One region of the Paenibacillus sp. FSL L8-0436 genome, then DNA from elsewhere that is predicted to be linked to it. Evidence: predicted binding sites of a transcription regulator. Region 1 holds the regulator's gene; the other holds the start of a gene.
The links. Region 1 encodes CtsR, which represses protease genes until heat stress. Its sites were predicted from a motif close to ATGGTCAATAAAGGTCAAACA; they were not measured.
Positions count from the first base shown of each region.

Region 2: clpP (ATP-dependent Clp endopeptidase proteolytic subunit ClpP) is a predicted target of CtsR. The motif match lies at 1,623-1,643, and genes of this name have one in related genera.

Region 1 is NZ_CP151955.1:6,670,686-6,673,863, forward strand. Features, by position in the region: gene NSS79_RS30905 (protein arginine kinase) at 1-764, opposite strand, end outside; gene NSS79_RS30910 (UvrB/UvrC motif-containing protein) at 793-1,317, opposite strand; gene NSS79_RS30915 (CtsR family transcriptional regulator) at 1,344-1,805, opposite strand; gene NSS79_RS30920 (GNAT family N-acetyltransferase) at 2,149-3,178, opposite strand, start outside.
Region 2 is NZ_CP151955.1:175,072-178,249, forward strand. Features, by position in the region: gene NSS79_RS00875 (DUF4163 domain-containing protein) at 1-80, shown strand, start outside; gene NSS79_RS00880 (GDSL-type esterase/lipase family protein) at 202-840, shown strand; gene clpP (ATP-dependent Clp endopeptidase proteolytic subunit ClpP) at 941-1,537, opposite strand; tRNA gene NSS79_RS00890 (tRNA-Arg) at 1,729-1,803, opposite strand; gene NSS79_RS00895 (sugar-binding domain-containing protein) at 2,136-3,178, shown strand, end outside.

The DNA.
Region 1 (3,178 bases):
GCGTTCCGTTCATGCTCTATAATCTGGGTGACCACACTGTGAAGATTCTCAATGATCTCACTTTCGGTCTGTCCCAGCGTAATCTGGTTGGATATCTGAAAGATGTTCCCTACTGCTTCGCTGCCCTCGCCATAAATTCCTCTTACGGTTAGGCCCACCTGATTTACAGCGGATAGAATCCGGTTGATCTGATGGGTCATAACCAGTGCCGGTAAATGCAGCATTACCGAGGCTCTTAGCCCGGTTCCTACATTGGTGGGGCAACTCGTTAAGTACCCTCTTCTATCATCAAAGGCATAATTGACAGAAGCCTCAAAAATATCGTCGATGGCCGTTGCCCTTACCCAAGCCTCTTTAACCTGCAGGCCGGGAAACAGACATTGAATCCGGAGGTGGTCTTCCTCATTGATCATGATGCTGACCGACTCATCCTCGTTCAGAATGACCGCTCCACCCCGTGAATCATTGGCTAGATTTGGACTGATCAGATGTTTCTCCACCAGCACTTTTTTATCCAGCTCATCCAGCTCATCCAGCTTCAGCAGTTGAAAGGTACCAAAGTCCGCTGCAGCTTCTCCCTGAAACACGGGTGCCAGCTGCTCCAGCGCCTCTTCCGCCTGCTCGGCAGATGCCAGCAAAGGAAAAGGCAGGTGCTCCAGATTGCGGGCGATACGCATACGGCTGCTGATTACAATCTCGGAATGGCTGCCACCGCAGCGCATCCAGTCACTAAGCGCTTGTTCGGTAAACCGGAGACTTGACATGCCGCATCCCCCCTATATATGAAAGACTTTACTCTTGTGCCATTTCTTTTTCAAGTCGGCGGATCTGATCCCGCAGCTCGGCTGCAGTTTCGAACTCCTCTTGCATAATGCTTTGCTGCAATTCCAATTTCAGTTCATCAATTTGCCGTTTGCACATAATTTGTGCCCCTGCACGTTTCGGCAGCTTGCCTACATGAGCGGTACTGCCGTGCACTCTTCGGAACAGCGGATCCAGCGTGCTGTCAAAATATTTATAGCAGGAGCTGCAGCCGAACCGTCCAAGTTTGCTGAACTGGGAATACGTCATGCCGCAATTCTCGCATTTCAGTCCCTGTGCATTTTGGGTTGCCGCGGATTTCTCCTTGCCGGAACCTTCCAGATCCAGTAAACCGGAGAGCAGGCTGTGAATGGAGAACCCGCCCGCGGTTCCGGGAATTAACTCCCCCTTCTCCCGCGCACAGCTTTCACAAATATGAAATTCCGTCTTCTCTCCACTCACAATTTTGGTGAAATGAAGGGTAGCCGGTTTGACGCCGCATTCCTGGCAAAGCATAAGCGGTGTCCCCCTTACCATTCGTATTATTTACCAAGCAAAGAAATCAGCATGGCTTTCATAATCTTGGCACGAATCTCATCCCGGTAGGGCAGATTAATCGTCAGACAATCCCGGGAAACAGCGGCGCGCATGAGACACGCTTCACGCTTGGTTAAGAACAGGGCCTCCTCAAGCTGGTAGATCAGCCCTTCGGCGGAATTCTGGTCAATATCATTGCCTATCGTGGATTTGAGATGTGCGTAAAGTGCCACATTCTGAGGAAGCTCAAAGCGCTGAATCCGGATGTAACCTCCGCCTCCACGTTTGCTCTCGACCACATAGCCCTTCTCCAAAGTAAAGCGCGTACTGATGACATAATTAATCTGCGACGGTACACAGGAGAACTGGTCCGCCAGATCATTACGCTGAATTTCCACCGTACCTTCGGGACTTTCATGCAAAATATTCTTCAGATATTGTTCGATAATATCGGAGATATTACGCATCACTCATCCTCCAGTGTTCAAAGCGTTAGGTTAATTCTTGCTGTACATCCGTCCGGCGGTGATCTCTTAAGACCTTAACCTAAGCACCTAAAGGCGAATCGGACACAATGTCCTGCCTTTCAGACTTTACAACTTAGGAGAGACTGCTTTCGGGATGCGTTGACTTTGACTTTCTTTGACTTTTTCATATTATAACATATTCTCACTGAATTCCAAGTGGTTAGTCTTATTTTTTACTTATTGCCGCCATTGTATTCGGAATAACCCTTGGATCAACATGCATTTTAGTATGAAAAATAAAAAGCTCTCCCTGCTTCATTCAGCGCGAAAGAGCTGCTTACGATCAGAAAAAATCAAACAGTGCGGTCCGTGCCTGCGGCATAATCCCTTTCAGCCACTCCACGGCTTCTAGACTGCCGGTTAACTGCCCACAGCGGTGCAATTCTTCCGGACGTTTGTATCCAAGCAGCAGCACCGTCAATGTTCCAATACCGCAGCGCAAATCCGCCTGCTCTCCTGCACCCTCTACTTGTATTAAAGATGCCTCACCTTGCTGATTGACCTTCCACTCCCACAGCCCGTTGTTCCATGAGGCATGCTCATCCTCAATATACAACGTGCGCTTTTGCAGCTCATTCTGTTCCTTAAAGGTGAGTCCTTCCACAAAGGCTTTGGCATTAACAATACGCGCCATAAAATAAGGATAATTCTCCTGCGGAATACGGGGATCCGGAAGCAAAAACGGCAGCATATCATCTGCTGGTACCAGCTTTAATTTCGCAGCGGTGACCATCGAATCATGGTTGGCGAGAAAAGTCCACAATCCCCGGCGGGCTTCTTCGTCCATAAAAATGAATTCATCAATAACCAGTTCTTTGTTCTCTATTTTATAGAGCACATAACCTCCCGGTTCACCCGCTGCAGAATAAAACACACAATGATGTGTATCCTCATCCACTACGCTGTTCTCCCACCATTCACGATCACGCAGCAGCGTACCGTTATACCCGGAAGCAAAGCGCCCGTATAACTGCTCCATTACTTCAATATTTGCTTTATCGCGCTCTACACGCCCCTCCATTTCGGCCTTCCGCGGAAACTTGCCCACCGGTATCGTGTACTTCTTATATTCACAGTAGATCTCCCACCCGAACCTGCGGTAAAAAGGAATCAAGAAGGGATGCAGGAAGGACAACGTATGACCTGATTCGTTCATTGTTTGCAGCGTGTGGGACAAAAGCTTAGCCACAAGTCCCTGTCTGCGGTTCTCCGGCCATGTCGCCACTCCGGCAATCCCACCCATGGAGACGGCTTTGCCTTGCACATACACCTGAAGAGGCAGCAGCGTCAGCTTCGCACTTAGCTCCCCTTCC
Region 2 (3,178 bases), 910 kb from region 1:
CTGCCGGATTCCCTGAGTTTACTTTCACATTCAAGGAACTGCTCCCCGGCGGAAGCAGTCCATTTGCCGCATTGAAGTAAATACAGTGACCTGACTGCGAATCCGCCAATGCCGGCTACGGACATTTCTCCGTTACCGGATCACCTAACCGTTCATAAGCTAAAGGAGAAACCAGCTTAGGAGCGGGGAGGGAAAGTAACGATGAGTATTCAGTATACGGCGATTGGCGATTCGTTAACGACAGGATTTGGAGCTCTGCCGGGCAATGGGTTTGTTCCGGTCTACCGCCGGATGGCAGAGGCACGGCTGCGGGTACCGATCGAATTATCCAATTTGGGAGTCAACGGTTTGACCACAGATGGATTGGAGCAGAGACTGAAGGGGGATTACAACTATCGGCTTGCCATCAGTGAGGCCGAATTGATTACGATGTCCATTGGCGGCAACGATTTGATCAAGGCGGCCAAAGCGGCGGCCGGCCGGCCGGCCGATCTGGCTCCGGTTCTGCAAAAAGCGCTCCGGGAATGCAAGCGTAATTTGAATGACATTATGGGCACGCTTTCGCAGTTGAAGGCGGGCATGCGGAGACCCTATATTATTAGAATAGTAGGACTGTATAACCCCTATCCCCAGTTGACGGAAGCGACGGATTGGGTGCGGCAGTTTAACCGCTATGCTGCGGTATATAGCAGCCCGGTATGCCGGTTCGCCTCTATATATAATGAATTTGCCGGCAACGAGCGGGGGCTGCTGTCAATAGATCATTTGCATCCTAACGGAAGAGGTTACCGTGTTATCGCCGGGAAACTGGACACGTTGGGGTATGGGCGTCTGGGGTAATTCTTCATCAATAGAATAATGTACCTGGACTATAAAACAGCAAAAGAGGCTGGCGGGGATCACTTAGTGGTCCCAACCAGCCTCTTTGTTGTTGCATGTATTAAACGCCGGCAGGCAGCGTCTTCTCGATAACTTTATCGACAATACCATATTCAGCTGCATCAGCTGCAGTCATGAAATAGTCGCGGTCGGTATCCTTTTCGATCCGTTCCAGCGGCTGTCCTGTGCGCTCGGACAGAATGCGGTTCAGCTTGTCGCGCAGCTTGAGGATGCGGCGGGCGCGGATTTCGATGTCCGTTGCCTGACCTTGAGCACCGCCCAGAGGCTGGTGAATCATAATTTCGCTGTTAGGAAGTGCAAAACGTTTGCCTTTGGCACCGGCGTTCAGCAGGAAAGCTCCCATCGATGCGGCCATACCTACGCAAATCGTCGATACATCCGGTTTGATGTACTGCATTGTATCAAATATAGCCATACCCGCTGTAATGGAGCCACCAGGGCTGTTTACATACAGGTGAATATCCTTCTCCGGATCCTCGGCAGCCAGAAACAGCATTTGCGCGATGATGGAATTGGCTACCACGTCATTAACCTCCGTTCCAAGGAAAATGATGCGGTCCTTCAGCAGGCGGGAATAGATGTCATAAGCGCGCTCACCGCGGTTGCTCTGTTCTACTACCATAGGAATATAACTCACGTGGAAAACCTCCTTGAATTGGTTCTTCGAATGTGTTCATTTTTACTGTTACCGTATTAACCACATGATAAACAAATTCAAACAAAAAGTCAAAGAAAGTCAAACTTAGTTGCAAAAAAAGAGCCATCACCTGGCTCTTTGGTTAATCATTAGTATGGGTGTTGCTAAATTATAGACAAATAAGAAAATAATGGCGCGCCCGCCAAGAATCGAACTTGGATCTCAGGCTTCGGAGGCCTACGTCATATCCATTGGACCACGGGCGCAACAGAAATTATTATAATACACTTATTATGCAAATGCAATGGATTCATCCTGCTGTTTGAAAAATATCTTTTCCCGGATGTCTGTGGCCTCATTTTTAGTCCGGCCGGAAGTATACAGCTTGGGCGTTTGTGCGGCCAGCACAAGACTTTCAGCCCCTTACATGGCTTGGCAGATGTATAAGATGAAAAGAGGTTGAGAATTATACTCTCGGAAGACTTGCACTCCGCGTAATATTTGGGTAGAATATGGGTGGGACTTAAAAAGTTAACCCGGGACATTTTAAGACCACGAACAAGGGAATAGAGAAAGACGAAGTTGCAGGAGTGAAAGCATGCGTAATTTATTAGAAATCCAAAAGCAGCTTCTGCCTGATCTCATGGAAACCCTTAAGAGACGGTACACGATTCTACATCAGATCATGCTGTCCGATATTATCGGACGCAGGACGCTCGCCGCTTCGCTTGATATGACTGAGCGGGTACTGCGCGCCGAGACGGATCTTCTGAAATCGCAAGGGCTCATTGAGATCGAGAGTGTCGGCATGCGCATCAGCGATGCCGGGCGCAGACTGCTTGACCTGCTGGAGCCGATCGCCAAGAGCTTGTTCGGCCTGGATGATCTGGAAGAGAAGATTCGCTCAACGTACGGTCTTAGTAAAGTCATAGTAGTGCCTGGCGACTGTGAGACATCGCTGTTTACCAAACGTGAGCTGGGCCGGGCAGGCGCCAAAGCGTTGCTGGGTGTGCTCCGTGCAGGCGATACGATTGCTGTCACCGGCGGCTCGACACTGGCCGAAATGGCCGATCAGCTGACACCGCCGTTATCCCATTCCTATAAGAACGCCTGGATTGTTCCGGCGCGCGGAGGACTTGGGGAAAGTATGGAGATTCAAGCCAATACCATTGCTTCGACGATGGCCAAACGGCTTGGAGCCAATTACCGGCTGCTGCATGTACCTGATCTGCTCAGCGGAGATGCTTATCAATCACTGGCGCTAGACTCCAATATTGGAGAAATCGTGCAAATTATCCGCAGATCGCGTATTATTGTTCATGGAATTGGCGATGCCATTGAAATGACCCACCGCCGTAAGCTTGATGAGACTACGGTCTCGGAAATACAGGAAGAAGGCGCGGTTGCCGAATCGTTCGGCTACTATTTCAATGAAGACGGCCAGGTTGTCCATACCATGCTGACGATGGGACTGCGACTGGAGGATATTATCCGGACGGAAGTTGTCATCGGAATCGCCGGAGGCAAACGCAAGGCGAAGGCCATTCATGCGATGCTGCGGTTTGGGCAAGAAGACATACTCGTCATAGACGAGGCAGCGGCTGTCGAAATCGGCAAAGAAATCGACGCACAAATACAGCA